DNA from 3 places in the Paenibacillus bovis genome. Region 1 is predicted to be linked to each of the others. Evidence: riboswitches for the same ligand, from Rfam matches in the RefSeq annotation. Region 1 holds a riboswitch; each other region holds the start of a gene.
The links. A riboswitch is a leader RNA that binds a small molecule or an ion and turns the genes downstream of it on or off. The one in region 1 is predicted to bind thiamine pyrophosphate.
Positions count from the first base shown of each region.

Region 2: another riboswitch for thiamine pyrophosphate. It lies ahead of thiC (phosphomethylpyrimidine synthase ThiC); the one in region 1 lies ahead of AR543_RS24330 (hypothetical protein).
Region 3: another riboswitch for thiamine pyrophosphate. It lies ahead of AR543_RS04650 (ABC transporter substrate-binding protein); the one in region 1 lies ahead of AR543_RS24330 (hypothetical protein).

Region 1 covers NZ_CP013023.1:3,610,713-3,618,449, reverse strand. The annotation lists gene AR543_RS15330 (SAM-dependent methyltransferase) at 1-377, shown strand, start outside; gene AR543_RS15325 (DinB family protein) at 417-887, shown strand; gene AR543_RS15320 (serine/threonine protein kinase) at 1,080-2,576, shown strand; gene AR543_RS15315 (CpaE/TadZ family protein) at 2,878-3,456, shown strand; TPP riboswitch at 3,511-3,618, shown strand; gene AR543_RS24330 (hypothetical protein) at 3,796-4,065, shown strand; gene AR543_RS15310 (thiamine phosphate synthase) at 4,007-4,771, shown strand; gene thiO (glycine oxidase ThiO) at 4,768-5,976, shown strand; gene thiS (sulfur carrier protein ThiS) at 5,967-6,170, shown strand; gene AR543_RS15295 (thiazole synthase) at 6,172-6,939, shown strand; gene AR543_RS15290 (MoeB/ThiF family adenylyltransferase) at 7,023-7,737, shown strand, end outside.
Region 2 covers NZ_CP013023.1:934,216-941,952, forward strand. The annotation lists gene AR543_RS04065 (esterase/lipase family protein) at 263-871, shown strand; gene AR543_RS04070 (helix-turn-helix transcriptional regulator) at 1,049-1,855, shown strand; gene AR543_RS04075 (proline dehydrogenase family protein) at 2,068-3,075, shown strand; gene AR543_RS04080 (alkaline phosphatase) at 3,185-4,438, opposite strand; gene thiC (phosphomethylpyrimidine synthase ThiC) at 4,790-6,532, opposite strand; TPP riboswitch at 6,959-7,063, opposite strand; gene AR543_RS04090 (VC0807 family protein) at 7,278-7,737, shown strand, end outside.
Region 3 covers NZ_CP013023.1:1,081,381-1,089,117, forward strand. The annotation lists gene AR543_RS04630 (TatD family hydrolase) at 1-448, opposite strand, end outside; gene AR543_RS04635 (ABC transporter ATP-binding protein) at 445-1,299, opposite strand; gene AR543_RS04640 (ABC transporter permease) at 1,292-2,086, opposite strand; gene AR543_RS04645 (MTH1187 family thiamine-binding protein) at 2,086-2,376, opposite strand; gene AR543_RS04650 (ABC transporter substrate-binding protein) at 2,513-3,553, opposite strand; TPP riboswitch at 3,633-3,742, opposite strand; gene AR543_RS04655 (pyridoxamine 5'-phosphate oxidase family protein) at 3,958-4,374, shown strand; gene AR543_RS04660 (aspartyl-phosphate phosphatase Spo0E family protein) at 4,660-4,848, shown strand; gene AR543_RS04665 (bifunctional 2',3'-cyclic-nucleotide 2'-phosphodiesterase/3'-nucleotidase) at 5,243-7,531, shown strand.

The DNA of each region.
Region 1 (7,737 bases):
CGTTCCTGTTGGAAAGAGGTATGAAAGTAACTGCAGTCGACCCTGCCAAAATGCATCCTTCCCTGCAAAATCATCCGAATCTCAAAGTGGTTCGGCGCAATGCATCGGAAGTGAAGCTGAGTGCAGGCGAATTTGATCTGCTCGTCTGTGATATGAGCTGGAGTCCCAAGCTGACTGCACGACTTGTTATTGATCTGCTGGATGCGGTAGTACCTGGCGGTACGGTTATTGTGACCGTCAAGCTGATGCACAAAAAACCGCTGGCACTGATCAAGGAAGTGATTCATACGTTTGAAGAAGCGCGTCTTCAGGTTCAACGTGCCAAACAGCTGTTCCACAATCGTGATGAAATTACCCTTTATATGGTAAAGTACTAATCTGTAATAGCTTGTATACCTTCGAGAAGGATGTGCGTTATGCAAAATGCAATCTATCGTTATTTACCGGATATGGAACGCTTTGTAGAACAGGTACGTTGTTTTTCCGAGGCCGAACTGCAGTTCAAGCCTGCTCCGACAGCATGGAGTATTCATGAGATCGTAGTTCATCTGTATGATGTGGAGATTGTACTTCAGCATCGCCTCAAAGCTATTCTGGCTGAAGATAATCCGGTTATAGTGGCTTTTGATCAGGATCGCTGGGCGCAGCGGCTTGGTTATGCTTCACTGGATCTGGAACATCATCTGCAGGCACTGCTGGCGATGCGCAAAGCTTTTGCCCCTGTGCTGGAGACCATTACGGAAGAAGATCAAAAACGTACAGGCCAGCATAACGTCGACGGCGAGATTACAGCCCGTGCGCTCGTAGAAAAGCTCTGCGTCACTCATCTGGAAGGTCATGTGAATCAGATCCAGCGTAATCGCGAAGCTTTTGCAGCACAAAAATAAACTCGTTATATCGGGTGGAATCGGATGACCCCGATTATCCTTTACAAACTCAGATGCAGTTACTATAATACAGGTATATGAATATACAACGGATAGGGAAAGCATCCCGTCTTTCGAACAGACAGTATTAGTCTGCTTGAATAGACGGAGGCTTTCCCTTTTTTTGTTGTTTGCAGAAGGGAGCTGTTCTATATGATTCATCCAACCCGGCTGTATCAGGGAATGGTACTGGCGGAGCGTTATTGTATCGAGGAGAAACTGGGAAGTGGAGGCATGAGTCATGTGTACCTGGCGCATGACCTGAGATTGCCCGGCAAGAAATGGGCAGTCAAGGAAAGTGTAGCCCAGCCATCTCAATATAGGGAAGTAGCAGCAGAAGCCAAAATGCTTACTTCGCTGAGCCATCCATTTTTACCGAGAATTGTGGATTTTATTACAGATGATCCTGATGGCTATACCTATATGGTCATGGATTATATTGAAGGAGAAACACTGGAACAAAAGTTCAAAAGACAACCTGCAGAGGTAGATGCGGCATTTATTATGCGCTGTGCCAATCAACTCTGCAATGTGCTGGAGTATCTGCATCAGCATGAACCTCCAATCGTATTTCGCGACATGAAACCATCCAATGTAATGATTACTCCGGAAATGGATATACGACTTATCGACTTCGGAATTGCCCGGACCTTCAAACCGCAGGAAAGTCAGGATACCGTAAAGCTGGGTACTATCGGCTTTGCGGCACCCGAGCAGTATGGAAGCGGGCAAACCGATCATCGTTCTGATCTGTATGGATTGGGAGCGCTTATCCTGTATTTGTCGACAGGAGGGCATTATAGCGAATGGATGCTCGGTATGGAGAAGTTTATCAGAAATGATATACCCCGGGCCATGATCCCTATTATCCGCAAGCTGCTGCATCATCAACCCGCAGAAAGATACCAGTCTGCTTCGGATACCAGGCAGGCACTGGGACAGGTCATAAATGACTATTACAATCGAACCCATAGAGGATCTGGTAACCTGGTCGGTGGATGGAACAAGATCACACAGGTGATCGCAGTAATGGGAGCTACATCAGGTACGGGAACTACCCATACGGCGGTAGCGATTGCCCATCATCTGGCGAGGAGTCAGCAAAAGGTCGCTCTTGTGGAAATGAATGATCATCCCGGAGCATTTGCCCGTATACAGCAGGTAGCCGTAAATGGTATGGCCGAACAGCAGATGCTGCTGGAGGAACGGAAGTTTACGCTGGAAGGAGTCGATTACTGGCGTGAATCTGCTCGCGCAGAAGTAGTCGGTTTGCTTGGCGGTAGCTACCGGTTTATTATTCTCGACCTGGGACGTTATCAGCAAAATGCCAGACTGGAAGAATTTCTGCGTGCAGATATCCCTATTGTAGTTGGATCAGGAGCCGAATGGCGTTACCAGGACGTGCTCAAAATGGCTGCTGATCTGCATCGATACCCGCGGGACAAATGGCATTATTATCTTCCTCTGGCTCCCGCAGATGCTGTATCACGATTACAGCATGAGCTGCATACGGAACAGATATACAGTATTCCATGGCATCCCGATCCATTTGATCATCAGCCTGCTACAGCCTCTATACTGAAAAAAATATTTGGTGAAGACCGTCCCTCTGCAGTAAGGAAACGCAAATTATGGTTTAATCTGCGCTAATCAAAAGGAAAGGAGCAGATCAATGACCACCGTAATGTTCTGGAGTCCCGATAAAGGGAATAGTAGAACATCGTCGCACGCGGCGATTACAGCGATTACTGCTTCTCTGCAATATCGTCTAAAATTATTGCTTTGTCATAATCAATATCGTTATCACAGTGTTGAAGCAGGTCTGCTGAGTACAAGTACAGATACAGATATTTCTGCCGACAATGCTGACAGACGCTCTATACCAGGCATTGATCGGCTGTATTATTCATACAAGTCGGGTATTCTGACTCGCAGTAATGTATCCAGTTATATGATTGCATTGCTCCAGAATCGGCTTGATCTTCTGGCAGGTACTGATAAGGCAGCACCCATTCCGGCAGATGATCTTTTCTGGAAATACATGCTTCATACTGCAGGTCTGTGCTATGATCTGATTCTGTTGGATGCCGGTTCGGGGTTAGAGCAGATGCCCCTGCTTGCAGAAGCTGATCTTGTCATTGTCAATCTGGGTCAGGATCTTGTACAGCTCAATACCTTTTTTCATGAATATGCTCATCATGAAGTAATGCGTTCCAGAGTATGGATTCCTGTATTGGGTGCCTATCAAACGGAATCAGCACTTACCGCTGCCTGGATAGCAAATCAATTTAAAGTAGAACAAGATATATACCGGCTCAATGCTTATCAGGATTTTGAAGATGCATGGAATGCGCAAAATCTGTTTTCTTTTATGAGACATCAATTGATGCTAGATGGTAGCCACGATACATCTGCTCAATCGGCTGAATTTTTGCGACAATCCTTCTTTCTTGCAGCAGCAATTCTCGAACAGCTGGGCGGCATTTCTGTAGTTTCAGGAGCTGTTATCAAATTTCCTGTGCATACATAGTATTTGCTTTATAAGAACAGTTTTGCTAAGATAAATATGCTTAAATTGAATAGCGACAACACACGGGGGAGCCTGTAATGGCTGAGATGGCAGAACTGATTGCCGAACCCTTTGTACCTGATCTGGATTATACCAGCGTAGGGAAGTGGCAGAAGAATAATCTTGGATAATATGGATATATCTACTCTGACAACGCAGGCTGTATAAAGTAATTAATAATAGTACAGCAATCTGCATATTGTATATACAAGGAATCATTATGTATTCCCTGTATATCATGGACGGGATCAGCATCCTTTTGGATCGCAATGTTCCGGAATGTACATGGAGATATAATGAATGATCCAACCAGATTATGCTTCGGCAGGCAGCGATGCAGATCGTCCTGTTATTGTTTATACCAAACAGCCACTTTCCTTTGGAAGGTGGTTTTTTTGCATTATTTTGCAATATACAATGCCAGCTGGCCGCCTTACCATTTGGGAAAACAGAGAAGGTGTTCGTTATTCCGTGATACAGATAGAGATTGGAGATCTGTGGGGGGTGCAAAATGGAGCTGCATGTGGTGAGTACAGGCAATCAGACAGCAGAGAAAATACTTTCAGTTAGCAGGCAGATTTACTCCCAGGTAACAGCGATCCATATCCGGGAAAAGCAGTGGTCGGATAAACAGGTATATGAACTGGTACAAGCCATGTTAAACGCAGGGATACCTGCTGCTGCTATTCGGCTAAATAGCAGGATACAGCTTGCTGCGGAGCTGAAGCTGGGAGGTGCTCATTTAACCGAGCTGCAAAGTTTTGTCCGATCTCTGCCAGAGAAACACGAGGTAAATGTAAATGCACTATCCGGTAATGATCAGACCGGGGCAAGTACCAGCAGACAGAGGAGACAGTATCATGCACCAGCAGCAGATTCAGAGTCTGTATTGGATTTTTGGCAAAAAGAATCTTTTCGGCTGGGGAGATCAGTACACACTGCTGCACAAGCGATTCAGGCAGAACGGGAAGGAATAGATTATGTTTTTTATGGACATATCTATGAGACAGCCTCCAAGCCAGGAGTTCCTGCCCGGGGAGTAGAGCAGCTGCGCCAAATATGTGCTGTCGTAGATATACCTGTTATTGCGATCGGAGGGATACAGCCTCATCATGCAGAGGAACTGATAAGTACGGGAGCAGCCGGTATAGCTGTAATGTCCGGAATCTTTGCTGCAAAGAATCCATTGGAACAGGCTTCAGCTTATGCAGCAGCGTTATCTGCTGCAGCTGCTCGTATCGGCAAGATCGAATCAGGAAGGCAGGAAACGGTATGAGAAGTAATGGTCATTACGATGCAATTGTAGTTGGAGCGGGTGTAATCGGTGCCTCGATCGCTTATGAATTATCGTTAAAAGGCATGAAAGTTGCCCTGATCGAGAAAAATCAGCCAGCTTCCGGTTCGTCCGGAGCGGCTGGAGGTATGCTGGCAGCAGAATCAGAGCATTTTGAAAGTAAAGATCTTCGCAAATGGGCATTGTACAGCCGCTCGCTCTATAACCAGCTCACAGAGCAGCTGTACGAACTAACCGGCATACACTGTGGACTTCGCAGTGAAGGATTTCTGTTACCGATCGATGAGCAGGATCTGAAGCAAAGCCATACTATTCATTCATTGCATACACCGAATCGAAACAATAATGGGAATGAAGAGCATTTGTCCAATACTTCACCACTGGAATGGTGGAACAGACAACGTCTGGCTCTGGAAGAGCCTTATATCCATGCGGAGCAAGGTATGCTCTACAATCCGGCAGAGCAGCAGCTTATCCCTGCATTGCTAAATGAAGCGTTGGTTATGGCTGCTATACGTCTGGGTGCAGTCCTATACCGACAGACCGAGGTGACGCGGTTGCTGCGCGAACACGGTAATCATGGCCGGGTTACAGGTGTAGTGACAGAGCAAGGGATAATGTATGGAGAACGCGTCATTCTGAGTTCCGGAATTGGAAGTGGCAGACTTCTTGAGACCGAAGGGTACCGACTTCCTTTTTTGCCAGTCAAAGGCGAACTGCTGGAAATTCGTACACCATCCTGCTGGCTGAATCATACCATTTATGGCAATCAGATTTATATTATTCCAAAGCAGGGCAATCGTATCTGGATAGGAGCAACCAGCAAGCCTGGCCGAACCGATACCATAGTAGAAGCAGGTGCAGTCCCCGAACTGCTTTTCAAGGCAAGGCAGTATATTCCGGCTATTACCAATGGGGAGCTGGTACGATGCTGGGCGGGCGTACGTCCGGGTACACCCGACGAGCTTCCCTACCTCGGACGACTCGAACCGATACCCGGTGTATGGATGGCTTGTGGACATTATCGCAACGGGATTCTGCTGGCAGCCGGCACCGGACGAATCATGGCTGATGCTGTAGCTGCGGACCAATCCAATATGATTCCGACAAGCTTTTCTCCAGAGCGGGCACTTCAGCCGCTATCTGGACTGCAGGAAAAAGAAGGAGGGACACCGGTATGGAATTGACGATCAATGGAACCAGCCGTACAGTATCACCGGATGTTCAGACCATAGAACAGCTGCTTGAATCGCTACAGCTCGCCGGAAAGCGGGTTATTGTCGAATGGAATGAACGCATTTTGCAAAAAGAAGAGCATGGTACGACGGTAATTGGCAATGGAGATACACTGGAGATTGTACATTTTGTAGGAGGTGGTTGATTTGTTAACTATAGGACAACATTCATTCAAATCAAGATTGCTGCTGGGAACAGGGAAATTCAGTGATTTACAAATACAGACACAGGCAGTGGAGGCTTCGGGAACAGAGGTGCTGACTTTTGCGGTACGAAGACTGAATCTGGATCAGCCGGATGAACCCAATTTTCTGGAACATCTGGATCTGACCCAGTATACATTGCTCCCTAATACGGCTGGTGCACGGACAGCGGAAGAGGCGGTACGTATCGCCAGACTCGCCAGAGCATCGGGATTATGTGATATGATAAAGGTCGAAGTGATCGGAGATGACCAGCTGATTTTGCCGGATCCGCTGGAAACAGTAAAAGCCTGTGAGATTCTGCTGGCAGAAGGCTTTACAGTACTGCCTTATATCTCCGACGATTATATGCTGGCCAAGCGGCTGCAGCAAATAGGCGTTCATGCCGTTATGCCGGGAGCTTCTCCTATAGGTTCCGGACGCGGCATTCTTAATCCTGCGATGCTGGAATGGATTATCGCTGATGCCCGTGTACCTGTTATCGTCGATGCCGGAATTCGCTCTCCGAAAGATGCCGCATATGCGATGGAACTCGGAGCAGATGCAGTTCTCCTCAACAGTGCTGTATCCGGAGCAGATGATCCGGTCAAGATGGCACTGGCAATGAAGCTGGCTGTAGAATCCGGACGACTGGGAAAGGAAGCGGGGATGATTCCGCTGCGCAATTATGCTGTAGCAAGCAGCCCTTCAGAAGGGATGATTACGACTTGAGTCTTGAACATACAAAAGAAGAGACTACTAGCAACACACCTATCAACAGTAACCATAATGCTCATACTGATCATACAGACCAGGTGCAGCATTTATCTGATGTCAATCAACAGGTCGATCCGCATCGTCGCTACTCCAGACAGGAACTGTTTACTCCACTTGGCAAAATAGGTCAGAATCAGCTATCTCAGGCGGCTGTTCTGATTATAGGTGCCGGAGCACTCGGTTCCAGTTCGGCAGAGACGCTAGTGCGAGCTGGTGTTGGCAAAGTCATTATTGCCGATCGGGACTATGTAGAATGGAGCAATTTGCAGCGGCAGCAACTGTTCACAGAAGAAGATGCAGCCAAACGGATGCCAAAAGCCATCGCTGCACGTGATCGGCTAATGCAGATCAATTCCTCTGTCCAAATTGAAGCACATATCGCGGATGTAACAGCAGACGAACTGGGGGAGCTGGCCAAAGGCGTGGACCTGATTATGGATGCTACAGATAATTTCGAGACACGGCTTATGATCAATGATATGTCGCAAAAGTACAATATTCCCTGGATCTACGGTGGATGCGTAGGAAGTTACGGGATTACTTTTACGATTCTGCCGGGTATTACGCCATGTCTGCAGTGTCTGATGGAATCTGCGCCGCTTGGAGGAGATACCTGTGATACATCCGGTATCATTCCACCTGCTGTGCAGATGGTTGTAGCGCATCAGACAACCGAAGCGATCAAGCTGCTCAGCGGTAACCAGGAGCAGCTGCGCGGTACATTATTATCTTTTGATTTGTGGAAAAATGAAC
Region 2 (7,737 bases), 2.7 Mb from region 1:
CAAAAGCCGCTGAAGTAGAAATCATTGCTTCAGCGGCTTTTTCTTAAACATAGACTGCAAAACAGTGGCTAGGCGCAATTCTTATTTTAGTAAAATGAAGGCGATAACCCTATTTATTACATCATTTGACAAATTTAAAATTTTATTTTATAGTTAATCTGTTCGTTCTATTCCTAAATTGATTGGTGGTGAATATAAGAATCATATAATGTAAAATAATACATATTTATTCAAAACATACAGAATAGGAGCAATGACAAATATGCGTAACTTTATGACTACAATCAAATTCACCATGCTGGCAGCGATGCTGTCCACTATTTTCTGCTTGCCGGTATTTACTACACAGGCTTCGGCAGCAACAACCCACACACCGGTTCTTTTTGTTCATGGACTGGGAGGGTCGTCCAGCAACTTTATGTACATCAAGAGCTATCTGCTGAGCCAGGGCTGGTCGCAAGATGAGCTGTACTCGATCGATCTGCCAAGCAAGAACGGTACACAGGTTATGAATGCACCGGCTATCCGTAGCATGGTGGATGATATCCTCGCCAGAACAGGCAGCTCCAAAGTGAACATTATCGCTCACAGTATGGGCGGGGCGAACAGCCTGTACTATATTCTTAACTATGGCGGCGCAGAGAAAGTCGACAAACTGATCACGCTGGGCGGCGCCAACCGTCTCACAACAGGTACTGCACCAGCAGGTATCGATATGACTTCGATCTACAGCATTAATGACCAGATCGTCAGCAACTACCTGTCTATCGTGGATGGTGCGAACAATATTCGCATCGCTGGCGTATATCATGTAGGGCTGATCTTCAACTCTTATGTGAACAGTCTGGTACTGAACGCTCTGCAAGAATAGGAATGATTACGACTGCTTTTGGTATAGATCATGCATAGGCTATAGATGATCTATAGCCTATAGGTCATCCGCGATACCGACATCTATGATGATCGTACAGCCAGGCCGCTGGTCAGGGGAAACCCTTGACTGGCGGCTTTTTGCTGTCCATACTATTCGTCAAAGGAGGTGCGGATCATGACCCATATGATATTTTACCGTCATCCCGATTTGCCTTTTCTCGAAGCCAAGCATTGTCTGGCAGACGATCTGGCCTATCACAAGCATTTTCATGAAGAGTATTCGGTGGGATTGATCGAACAGGGGCAGACCAATGCATGGTGTGACGGCACAACGATGCTGGTGGAGGAAGGGCGGATGATCAGCTTTCCGCCTCAGATGCTGCATGCATGCCATCCGGATCAGGGACTGGACTGGCAGTATAAAATGCTGTTTATCCAGCCGCAGTGGCTGCAGGGGTTGGAACAGCGTGAGCTGGAGGCTGTCCATATTCCGTATCTACTGTCTGCCGGCAAAAATGAAGCTTGCCGCCTGCATATTCGTCAGATTATGCAGCAACTCCGACAGCAGGCAGATGCACTGACGATAGAGAGCGGGCTAATCGAACTGCTTCAGACCTTAACCGGCTCAGAATCCGGAGATATCAGTCATGGACGGTCGCATCGCCAGGATCACAAATACATAGGCAGAGTCCGGGAGTATCTGAATGCCCATTTTAACGAAAAAATTACACTGGCACAGCTGGAACAGGAGGTAGGAATCAGCCGCTTCCATCTGATTCGTCTGTTCAAGCAGTGGAATCATCTACCGCCGCATCGTTATCAGAATGTACTGCGTATCAATTATGCCAAAACCGAGCTGGCCCGCCAGCGGCCTATTGCCGATATTGCTGCAGAAGCTGGATTCTATGATCAGAGTCATTTGACACGTCTATTTATCCGGATGGTCGGTGTGACGCCAGGAAAATACAGCCTGTCGGTATAAGGATACCCGGGTCTGGTAGAGAGAGATAATCATGCATGATCCATGGATAGAATATGGCTCTGAGCATGCTGATCAGAAGTATGGAATAGTATGAAATGTGGCAGGATCAACAGAATAGATAATGATTATTTTTCAAATAGCAATTTTGTACAATCCCTTTGTTCCCTTCTCCGATATGCTTGGAAACAAATCAGAAGAAGGGATGGGATACTATGAATACAATAAATACATCAGCACACAGCGAATCCATGGAGAAGCAGCTGGCAGATGCGCTAAAGTCGGTTGCCCGCCGATTGGATATCAAGGAATATATCGATCGTGATCCGGTGATGAACCAACTGCTCAAAAAAGCCGCCGATCGCTATGTTACCGGAGAACAGCGTCAGCAGGCATTACATACAGCCAGGGAGCTGGAAAGCGCAGGATATGCCGTCTCGCTCGAATATATCGGGGAAAATACGCAGAGTGCCGAAGAATGTGAGCAGGCTGTGCAGGAATTGTCTGCGCTGATCCGCGAAGCCGGAGTGGATCGCAAAGGTGCCCGGGTATCCTTTGATCTGTCGCATATCGGGCTGCTGCTGGACACGGAACTGGCGCTGCGTCATCTGTTGGAACTTGCCCAGCAGGCAGAGCCGGTTGGTATAGAGCTGTTTATTAGTATGGAGGAGTCTGCCAAAACCGACCGTATTCTGTCCGTCTATACACGTGCAGTCCGGCAGTATCCGGACAATATCGGTATTACGCTGCAGGCCCAGCTGCACCGGACGCCGGAAGATGCTGTAGCCCAGCTGCCAGCCGGTGCCCGGGTGCGTATCGTCAAAGGCGCTTATCAAGAGCCGGAATCGATCTCTATGCCTCGCTCGGAGGCACTGGATACGCGTTATGTGGAACTGGTGGAGTATGTGCTGCAGCAGGGCTGCCGGGTATCAGTGGCTACACATGATGAAGCACTGATCGACCGGATGCTGGAGATACTGCAGACTGCCGGAGCAGATCGTTATGCAGAGTATGAGCTATTATATGGTATTCGCCCGGAATTAAGCCGGCGTCTACTGGATCGCGGTCAGCCGGTACGCATTTATCTGACATACGGTCATGAATGGTATCTGTATCTGTGCCACCGAATTGCAGAATATCCGCCGAATCTATTCCAGGCTGTAATAGATATACTCAGCGAGGAACAGCCTGATTTTGTACGTTCGTATATCGAAAAGAACTAATTGGTTTATTTTCGAATCGCTAAAAAAGCAGACTGTTTCCCGCGAAGGGACAGCCTGCTTTTTTACATACCTATGATTGATTCCGGTGTATCTATCGATGCTGCGGCAATTACTTGAGTTTCAGCAATTTGACCAGTTTGTCGTGGATAGCTGTATTCTGGTAGTTACCGGTAAATTCTTCGGAGCCCGGGCCCATAGCTGTCAGTGCTACATCGACTGCACTGTGTCCGCCTGTAGTCCAGTCCACATAGAACTGTTCTTTGGAACCAGCGATCGTGAATGGTCCATCTTCCTTGGATTCGCCGTCACCAGACTCATCGTCAGCATCGACTTCCTCGATAACCATACCGCCTGTCTCGTGGTCAGCAGTTACGAGTACAAGAGTATCAGGGTGCTTTTTGGCATAGTCTTTGGCGACTTTGACGGCTTTGTCGAGCTGTTGGCCGGCTTTGATCGTCAATGCGGCATCGTTATCATGCGCCATCTCGTCGGTGCCTTCTTCTTCTACCATCAGGAAGAAGCCTTTATTGTTTTTGGACAGTACGTCCAGTGCTTTGGTAGTCATGTCCGGCAGGGAGACGGTTGGATTGTATTTGTTGCCCAGCTCGTTATGTGCCTGGAACATTTCTTCGTTGGCGAACAGGCCCAGAAGCTTGCCGCTTTTGGAAGCTTTCATCTCGGCAGTATCGGTTACGTAGTCATAGCCCAGCTTTTTGGCGCGTTCTACCAGATTGCCCTGGGTGCCTTTGCTGCCTTCTGACGGATCTTCGGCTGGAGCGTCCGGATGAGCACCAGCGGTTCCTTTTGGATACCAGAAGTCTTCGCCGCCGCCGAGCAGAACGTCGATTTTGCTGTTCTCAATATACTGCTTGGCGATATCGCTCTGGGCAGAACGGTTCTCGACGTGTGCACCAAAAGCAGCGCCTGTCGCATCTGTCACCTGACTGGTCGTTACGACACCTGTAGACATGCCGGCTTTTTTGGCCAGTTCCATTACAGTGGTTACCGGTTTCTTTTTGGCATCCATGCCGATGGCGCCGTTATACGTTTTGACACCAGTCGCAATAGCCGTCGCGGCAGCGGCAGAGTCTGTCACCAGACTGTCGCTGGAGCTGGTACGTACAAGGCCGGATACCGGCATTTTGTCCATCTCCAATGTGCCATTTTTGCCGACAGTAGCGTAGCGGATAGCATTACGACTCGCTTCGCCCATACCATCGCCGATAAACAGGATGACATTTTTGGGAGCTGTTACTTTTTTGGCAGCAGTCGTAGCAGCAGCATCGGCAGTAGTGAAGCCGATAGTAAATAAAGGCACGCTTAATACAGCGGCAGCGCCCAGGGACAGGGCTGCTTTTTTCATGGAAAAGGTATTCAAGATCGTCACACTCCTAATATGTATTCATATGATACATTGATCATATATCCCATTTGTCATATGAAAAACCTTATTTTGTAAACGCAATATAAAATTGCATATTCATATAGCAGACGGAGTTGAATAGATATTAGCAGGATACACATACCCGGAAAGATCACTGGAGGCAGTGTTCCTTCCGGGTATGGTAGTATGTCGGCAGGATTTATGAATAGCTTGTATTCTGCGTATTGGCTATATTGCTGCTCAATCACTGTGCTAGCCGTATTTTAGTAATACGTTATTAATCATACGCTAGTAGCGATACTTGATTGCTGCTCTGGCAATCAGTCTATCTCAACTGTAAATGCGGCTGCCGCCTGCTTTGAATTCCTGCGACTTTTCCTGCATCGCCTGTTCGACCTGCGTATCACCATACTGATCACGGATATCCTGGGTAATTTTCATGCTGCAGAATTTGGGACCACACATAGAGCAGAAATGAGCGCTTTTGGCCCCTTCGGCAGGCAGCGTCTCGTCATGGTAACTCATAGCACGTTCCGGATCGAGAGAGAGGTGGAACTGATCCCGCCAGCGGAACTCGAACCGTGCTCTCGACAGGGCATCATCCCGCTTGCGCGCCTGCGGATGGCCTTTGGCGAGGTCGGCGGCATGGGCGGCAATTTTGTAGGCGATTACGCCTTCTTTGACGTCCTCGCGATTGGGCAGTCCCAGATGCTCCTTGGGTGTAACATAGCAGAGCATCGCGGTACCATACCAGCCGATCATCGCTGCACCGATCGCGGAGGTGATATGGTCATAGCCGGGAGCAATATCGGTCGTTAACGGACCCAGTGTGTAAAAGGGCGCTTCGTCGCATACTTCCAGCTGGCGGTCCATATTTTCCTTGATCAGATGAATCGGCACATGCCCCGGTCCTTCGATCATTACCTGTACATCGTGCTTCCAGGCGATATGGGTCAGCTCACCGAGTGTATCCAGCTCCGCAAACTGGGCTTCGTCGTTCGCATCCGCAATCGATCCGGGACGCAGCCCGTCACCGAGGGAGAAAGTGATATCATAACGCTTCATAATTTCGCAAATCTCTTCGAAATGCGTATATAGAAAATTCTCCCGATGATGCGCCAGACACCATGCTGCCATAATCGATCCGCCCCGACTGACAATGCCGGTCACCCGATTGGCTGTCAGCGGAATATAGCGCAGCAGTACACCGGCATGAATCGTAAAATAATCCACACCTTGCTCGGCCTGCTCGATCAGCGTATCACGGAATACTTCCCAGCTCAGATCTTCCGCCCGGCCATTGACCTTTTCCAGTGCCTGATAAATAGGAACCGTACCTACCGGTACCGGTGAATTGCGAATGATCCATTCCCTTGTTGTATGAATATTTTTGCCGGTAGATAGATCCATGATTGTATCGGCTCCCCAGCGGATCGCCCAGGTCATCTTCTCTACTTCTTCTTCGATCGAGGAAGCGACAGCCGAGTTGCCGATATTGGCATTGATTTTTACATGAAAATGACGACCGATAATCATCGGCTCACTCTCGGGGTGGTTGATATTGGACGGAATGACCGCCCGTCCGGCAGCCACTTCGGAGCGGACAAATTCAGGCTCCATGCCTTCACGCAGGGCGATAAACTCCATCTCCGGCGTAATAATCCCCTGTCGTGCATAATGCAGCTGGGTCACATTGGCGCCAGGCAGTGCCGCCTTCGGCTGCCGATCATTCTGCGGGAATAGTTCGGCACCCTGCCGGGCTTCGCGCTCACTGCTCTGGAATCCGTTATCCTGGGGACGTACATGGCGGCCTTCGTAGTGTACCGTATCCATTCGCTCTGCGATCCAGTTCTGCCGAAGCGGAGCCAGTCCCTGCCGGATATTCACTTCCTGTCCGGGATCGGTATAAGGACCGCTGGAATCATAAATATGCAGCGGTCCATTGGGAACGATCTCTCCGCGAATCTCGCTGTCTGATAAAGCAATCTCGCGTACGGGTACCTGAATATCGGCACGTGAACCCTGAATGTATACTTTACGGCTGCCGGGTAATGGGGTCTGAAAAATAGTCATATAAATAAAAAACCTCCTCACGAATGTAGATATCCGCCAGGAGACGTACTAATACAGGGATGGAAGCACAAAGGGAAGAGGAGACCGTGCGAGCAGATATCTGCGGTACGATGAAGCGTCCAGCAACAGGCATAGAGCGGCCGATTGTGTAGCTCCAGCTCCGGCAGGAGACAAAGAGAGGTTAGCTCCCTGGATGGGGGTACAAAATAGACCGATAATCAGTATCAAAATGCTTCCGCGCAACGAGTACAGGTACATCTGCTGCCTGCGCTCCATGCACATTCCGTAGTCTATTCACCATCTGTTTCGATCTGCCTGCTATCTATGTACATACGCAGATTGACGATTCGTCTACCCGGCCTCCTCCCATGGACAGCACAAAGCCGCCTCCGGGCAGGAAGCGGCAGAAACCGTATCGTCGTATCAACGAAGTCTCAACCACTTTCCTACGCTGGCATGACCCAGATCAGGTTCAAAGGGACCAAAGCAGATGCTTTATCTCAGCCCGTACAGGCGCCCCTAGTGGATACAGTTAACACTATATGTCGATCGGAATATAATTGTCAACTTTTGTTATTTTGAGGAAATGATTGTATATAGTATGGTTGGCAGCCGAATTACGGGTTATTTCGGTCTATAGACGTAGACGATCTAAGCTTAAAGTGGGATGATTATGCATAAATTTAAATATATAATTCCTGTATACATAATTCTTATGATTTTTTGAACTAAAGGAGATGGGGCTATGTCCGCAATGCCTGGCCGAAAATACATTATCATGACCCTGATTATCAATGGATTGATTCCATGGTTGATCTATATTCTGCTCAAACCGTACATGAGCAGTCTTACAGCCCTATCTATTGCGACCGTGGTGCCTCTGCTGGATAATCTGATCCATCTGTACCGGCACCGGAATCTGGATGTATTTGGAAGCATTATGCTGTTTACCTTTGTTCTGTCGCTCGTGATGGTATTGCTCGGAGGCAGCGAGAAGCTGCTGTTGATGCGTGAGTCCTTTATTACAGCCGGGGTAGGAGCGTTGTTTCTGGGATCGTTATTGATGAGAAGACCGCTCATTTATCATATGGTCAGCCGATTCACACCCAATGTAGATGGGGAAAAGAACTGGCAATATCCGTATTTCCGGAACGTTATGCGCAATATGACGCTGATGTGGGGGATCATTCTGGTACTGGAAGCAC
Region 3 (7,737 bases), 2.5 Mb from region 1:
GCAGCTGAATATATCCGGCTTCATCCAGTTTCTCTTCACGCGCAGCCAGCTCCTGTCGCAGATAGTAAGGCAGTCCGATCTCGCCTACAGCTACCAACTGGTTCATCCGTGATTCTATCCATTCCAGCAGCTCGCTGGTCTGCTGCCGGGAAGGAAGAGGCTGCTCGGGATGATAGCCATAAGCAGGGTACACCAGACCCGGATATTGCCGGGACAGCAGCTCGATCCGCTGGCAGGAATCCTTGTTCATCGAGACCGCGATTATCGATTCGACCTGATGATTCGGCAGACTCTGCATCATCTGACGAATAGCATCATCGTCATATTGATCCAGATGAATATGGCTATCGATAGACGGGATGGAGGGTGATTTCTCCTGCAGTTTGGATAACGAGGCAGCAGAGACAGAGGACGTTGAAGAATGCAGAACATCGTATTCGCTCATCATCCGTTCAGCTCCGCTCGCAGCGCTTCAGTCAATTGTCTGCGCAGCGCGATAAATTCCGGCGTATCCACCAGCTCTTCACGCCGCGGTCTTGGAAAAGGCACTGAGACTTTTTGGATCACATGAGCCGGGCGGCTGGATAATACATAGATCGTATCGGACAGCAGCAGCGCTTCTTCGATATGATGCGTAATAAAAACGACCGACCGCCGATTCTCTTCCCAGATGCGCAGCAGCCAAGCCTGCATCTCGCTGCGGGTAAAAGCATCCAGCGCGCTGAACGGCTCATCCAGACAAAGCAGCGATTGCGGTCCAAGCAGTGCTCGCAAAAAAGCGACCCGCTGCTGCATACCGCCGGACAGAGTACGTGGATAGGCACGGGCGAATCCGCCCAATCCTACTTTGTCCAGCCAGGTCCGGGCAAGAGCGAGCGATTCCTGACGCGGCATACCGGCAGTCTCGCGGGCGAGGATTACATTCTTTTCAATCGTACGCCAGGGCAGCAGAGCCGGCTGCTGGGGCATATAACCGGCTTTGCCCTGCAGGCCATTGATCCGCTGGCCCTGCAGCACAATATCTCCCTGATCCGGCAGCAGCACCCCGCCAATCATCTGCAGCAGGGTACTTTTCCCCGAACCCGAAGGGCCAATTACCGAGACAAATTCACCTTCATGTACAGTCAGCGATATATTTTCCATGACCTGCAGCTGTTGTTTGCCCTGGGCAAAAGCTTTGCTGATATTCCGTAGCTCCAGAAAAGGTCTGGCATTCCCATTCTCTGCGAAAGGAGAAGCGGTGGCAGCTGCATCTCTTTCTGTAGCAGTTGCCGCCGGAGGATATGTGGAATCAGGCACGGTCGATTCCTCCTTTACTATTGGAAGTACTGTCATTCTGCCAGCGTACACACCATTTCTCCAGCAGCACGATCAGCGAGAACATGATCAGGCTAAAAGCAATCACAATCATAATCGCAACAAACATGCGGTCGGTACGAAAAGCAGACTGCTGAAGCAGCATATAATAACCAAGCCCTTCACTGCTGCTGATCCATTCAGCAATAATCGCCCCCATAATGCTGTAGGTAGCGGCAATTTTCAGTCCCGAGAAGACAGCCGGCAGACTGTAAGGCAGCTCCAGCTTCCAGAAAATCTGTCCACGCGTGGCTCCAATCATTTGCATATAATTCATCATCACCCGGTCGGTACCGGCGAGTCCGCCCAGTGCTGCCACCGTGATTGGGAAAAAGCACACCAGTACAATAACGATAAGCTTGGACAACAGTCCAAAACCGAACCAGATAATCAGCAGTGGTCCGAGTGCGATCAGCGGTATATTTTGACTCAGAATCAGCAGCGGATACAGTGCACGGCGCAGAAAAGGAATATAATGCAGCACACCGGCGACGATCAGCCCGGTCGCCGCTCCAATGCCAAATCCAGATAGCGTCAACTTCAGCGTGGCCCACGTATGCCCGAGCAGACTGGTGTAACTTTTCTCGGCTTCCTGGGCGATACGGGCGGGACTTGGCAGAATCCAGTCTTCAATCTGGAAAAAGCAAGTGGCGAGCTGCCACATGACCAGCAACAAAACGACCGCCCCAAAGGGCGGCCATATGCCTTTCCACCATGCTCTAATGGACATTAGCGGTATTTCTCCGTTAGTCCGTCCATGCTGATGCCGGATGGATTATGCGCGATTTTGATCTGGGAAATGATACTCGGGCTGCCCTTTTCCACCAGCGCCTCATGCATCTTCTGTACAACTTCCAATAGCTGTGGAAGCTCGCCTTCCAGCGTCGTTTCCAGTGGGTGCACTTCATATTTCAGTCCGGAAGCCTGAATCACCTCGATAGCGGCATCCACGTAATCATAGGAATTTTCATTGTTGGGTGTTTTGGGAATAACCTGAATGCTCAGTAGAGTCGTAGCCATCATGATAACCTCCTGGGTAAATGAATTGGGTGAAAAATAAGATTGGTTGTCTTCGATAAAATCGACAGGATCAATCATAAAGACGAGCAGTGAGCGGTCTATTATTCATCGGTCACGCCGGGAATAACTCGGAAGCTTACTGGGTACCGGCAGCCGGCAGATAGTCATTGGTGAATGCTTTGGAAGCGTCCAGTTTGGCATCGAGCAGACCCTGCTTATACATCCAGTCGGCATACCCGGACCAAATCTCTGGCTTTTGCATTCCCCACTGTTTGGCATCGTCCTGATACTTGGGAGACAGCCACTTCTGGCTTGCTTTGACCAGTTCAGGATCGAGATCAGGTACAGCCTTGATCAGAATATCAGCGGCTTTGTCCGGGTTGGCGATGGCGTATTCATATCCTTTGGCTGTTGCCGCTATAAAAGCTTTGACCAGTTCCGGGTCCTGCTGGATCTGCTTTTCGTTGGTCACAATAATCGGCGTATAATAATCGAGATTCGGCGAATAATCTTTTACATACATCATGTTCAGCGGTTCACCGCGCAGCTCGGCTTCGACACCGGTCCAGCCGTAGAAGATCCAGGCAAAGTCGATGCCTTTCTTGACCGCTGTAAAAAAGTCCGCATCTCCGATATTCACACTTTTGACTTTGCTGACATCACCGCCGTCGGTCGTCATGATTGATTTCATCACGGCTTCCTCGACCGGTGAGCCCCAGGCTCCGTAAGACTTGCCTTCCATATCCTTGGGCGTTTTGATGTTACGGTCTACCGGTGAAGCAAAGCCCGAACTGTTGTGCTGAATCACAGCGGCTAGCGAGACGAGCGGTACACCCTGCACGCGTGCCTGGGTCACGCTTTCCTGATAGCTGATACCAAACGGAACTTTACCGGAAGCAACCATTGTATCGGCGCCGCCCTGTCCCGGTGTGATAATTTCTACATTTAATCCGGCTTCCTTGTAGTAGCCCATCTGCTGAGCCACATAGAGACCGGTATGGTTCGTGTTCGGTGTCCAGTCCAGCACGACCTGTACATCCTTGAGAGTACTGCCGTTTGCTCCTTCGGCGCTCTGGCTGTTATCGGCCGGACTGCTTCCTTTGCCTCCGCATCCTGCAGTGATGAGCAGCAGGCATACCGCCAGCAGCGGCAGAAGCTTGTTCCAGTGTTTGTTCATTTCTCTACCCCTTCTTCCTCTGTATATAAAAAAAGCGCCCCGGATCGGGACGACATAGGTGCATATCGTATGAGGACACATACAATGCTTGATTCGCTTCCTACGCTGGCATTATCCAGATCAGGTATAAGGGTCTGTATTGATCGAATACACTCTCAGCCGGCTAGCCCAGCTCCCCCAGATCGTATGCGCTTTTTCTAGGTGTAATTATAGACGAGAGCCTGCCTGCTGTCCAGCAAGTGAGGCATCCGGGGAACGATAGGATAAGCGGTGAAGGTTCAGCTTGCTGCTGACCGGGTAAGTATCCATACAGGCACTCAAAGTTAAGTACTATCTAAAATTCAGCGCCTTGTTATCAGGGTGTATTGAATAATCCAAGTCCATATCGCGGAAGGAGCTTGATCATGAGTCAAACATCAGTTGAACAATCTATCGTCAAAGCACTGGAAGAAAACCGTTTTTGTGCATTCGGCACAGTGGAGAACAATAAACCAAAGGTACGCTATATGGCGGTATATAATGAAGGATTGAATATTCATCTGGCTACCGACCGCAAAACGCAAAAAGTGGATGAGCTGGAACAGAATCCGAATTGCTATCTGCTGCTCGGTTACGAAAAAGGCGGCAATAACGAAGTAATCGAAATCGAGGCAACCTGCGCTGTATCGACAAATGATGAACTGAAGCAGCGTGTCTGGAAGGATGAATTCAAAAATTGGTTCTCCGGACCGGATGATCCCGATTATGTAGTACTGGATATTACCCCACAAACGATTGAATATACCGACAAAGAAGGTCAGAAACAGACCTGGAACGGCTAAACGCCTTTCGTTTGTCGATACGGATACGATTCGCTTAACAAGAATTTCAGGATAGCGATGTAAAATCCGGTGACGAATTTTGTAAAATGCGCAGGCAGACTACAGAATCGGACACCGGATTTTTTGTCATTTTTTGTTTCCAATAAAAGGATAAAATAGGGACTGTAGGAACTTGATCAAACCCCTGATTTTGGGGTATAAACAATGTATTACTACAAATTTTATCTATTTCAAATATAAGGCAATGCGAGAAGTGAAAGGGGTAATCTACAGGAGGTGCTTTCCTTGGACCTGAAAAAGATCGAACAGCAGATTGAACAGGAACGCCGCATACTGAATCAAATGGCAGAAGAGCATGGAATCCGTGATCACCGGGTGATCGATCAATCCGAGCAGCTGGACCGAATTCTTGACTCTTATTTGCAGCATAAACACCGCAAAGGTGACCAGGCTGCTACAGGCTGGAGTCAATAAGGATATACAAAATCCTGTGTACCGGAATAAAGAGTAGTTAAACTGTAGCCGGGCAAAGCTGGATTTGGATAAAAAATCGCAAAAATAACTGACGTATATATGTAATATATACGTCTTTTTTGTAACTATTTTTACAAAAAATTAAAAATTGGATCAAATATCCCTTCAAATATGTCAGTCTATAGTATAAAATTCTCTCATGCAGCTATATACTTCGCTCTTTTATGCGTCTGCACTCCCATATCGAACTGTAATATGTAACGAGTAGCGCAAATCCGTATACAGATTTCATACCGGCTTTACATATTTTTTATACATAGGTGAGTGTAAGCGTTTATATTGAATGAATCAGAGAACGTATACGTGCTGAATATACTCGGGAGGGGTTTTAATTTTGAAACTGGGGAAAAAGACACTCAAGAAAACAGTAGCGGCGATTGCAGCGCTGCAGCTGTTTGGCATCACGGCTGTACCGGTATTTGCAGCGGATACGACTGCATCAGGTGCAACGGTCAAGCTTCGCCTCATGGAAACGACGGATATTCACACCAATATTATGAACTATGATTACTATTCGGATAAACCGACAGATGAGTATGGTTACGACAAGACCGCTACATTGATCCGGGCAGCTCGTGCAGAAGCACCCAACAGCGTACTGGTGGATAACGGTGACCTGATCCAGGGTACGCCGCTGGCTGACTATGTCGCCAAAGTAAAACCGCTTAAAGAAGGCGAAGTACATCCTGTCTACAAAGCTATGAACCAATTTGGCTACGATGTCGGCAACTTTGGGAACCACGAGTTCAACTATGGTCTCGATTTCCTCAAGACTGCGATCGAAGGAGCCAATTTCCCTTATATTAATGCCAATATCTATGTCGATGACGGCACAGGCAAAGGCGAGAAAAACTACTTTACTCCTTACAAAATCCTCGATAAGGAAGTAACCGACGAGCAGGGCGCCAAGCACACGATCAAAGTCGGCGTAATCGGCTTTGTACCGCCGCAAATCATGCAGTGGGACAGTGCCAACCTGGCAGGTAAAGTAGTAGCCAAAGATATTATCGAAACCGCCAAAAAATTCGTTCCGCAAATGAAAGCGGAGGGAGCGGACATCATTGTTGCAGTTCCGCACTCCGGCTTTGAAGATATTCCGCAAACCGAACTGATGGAGAACTCTGTCCTGTATCTGAGCCAGGTGCCGGATATTGACGCAATCATGTTCGGTCATGCGCACAAAGTATTCCCGAGCGCAGACTTTGCAGGCAAAACAGGCGTTGATCTGGAAAAAGGTACTATTAATGGCGTACCTTCCGTAGAGCCGGGATTCTGGGGAGATCACCTCGGAATCATCGATCTGCAGCTCACGCAAAAAGGCGAGGATTGGGAAGTAACCGACTCCAAAGTCGAAGCACGTCCCATTTATGATGCCAAAGCCAAAAAAGCACTGGTAGAAGCCGATCAAAGCGTTGTGGATGCGGTCTACCACGAGCATGAAGAGACGCTGGAATATGTACGTGGTCCGGTAGGCAAAACGACTTCCCGTATTACCAGCTATTTTGCGCTGGTGCAGGATGACCCGTCCATCCAGATCGTAACCAATGCACAAAAATGGTATTTGGAGCAAAAGCTGCAGGGAACCGATTATGAGAAACTGCCTATTCTGTCTGCAGGGGCTCCATTCAAGGCAGGCGGACGCTCCGGCCCGAACTACTACACGGATATTGCCACAGGAACGATTGCGATCAAAAACGTATCCGACCTGTATGTGTATCCAAACACCGTCTACGCCGTTAAGGTAAACGGCGCAGAAGTGAAAAACTGGCTGGAATGGTCTGCAGGGCAATTCAACCAGATCGATCCATCCAAGTCCGGCGACCAGCCGCTGATCAACATGGACTTCCCGACGTACAACTTTGACGTGATCGATGGTGTAACCTATCAGATCGACGTGACCCAGCCGCAGAAATACGATGCCAAAGGTACCGTAGTCAATGAATCCGCGAACCGGATCATCAACTTGCAGTACAACGGCAAGCCGATCGATCCAAAACAGGAATTTATCGTAGCAACGAATAACTACCGTGCTTCGGCGTCCAAGCTGGCGAATCCGGACGGCAAACGCATCGTTCTGGCTTCCCCGGATGAGAACCGTCAGGTAATCATCGACTATATCCGCGAGAACGGCACCATCAATCCGACAGCCGACGGCAACTGGTCTCTGGCTCCAATCAAGGGCAATGCCAAAGTAACCTTTACGTCTTCACCAAAAGCACAGGATGCCCTGAAAGCAGCACCATCTCTGGCTGCAGGTAGCACCAGTGAGCCGATTGCCTACGCAGGTGAAGGTGCAGACGGATTTGCCAGTTATACAATTGACCTGTCCAAAGCAGCCGCACCGGCAGCAGGCACCAAGCCAGTAGCACCAGCCAAGGACAAACCGGCTGCTCCTGCAACCAAACCAGTACCGGCCAAACCAACTGCTCCTGCCAAGCCAGTGAAGCCGGTTAAGCCAGCTCCGGCAGCAGATGGAGATACGTACACAATCCAAAAAGGCGATAACCTTTACCGCATTAGTATCAAATACGGTGTGACCTGGCAGGAACTTGCCAAGTACAACAAAATCACAGATCCTACCCGTCTGCAGGTAGGCGATGTACTGGAGATTCCGGCCAGCTAATTTTATGAATACAGATTAATGGCAAGTGGATCTATGACAAAACAGACTGCCGGAACATTTCCGGTGGTCTGTTTTTACGTTTATCTACAAGTTAAAGCTTTAGAGAATAGGCAGATGAAATGATTCATTTACGCATAATAATAGAGAATTTAAATTAATTTTAATTTATGGCTAAATACCTGTTACAAAAGTACTATAATTGGGTA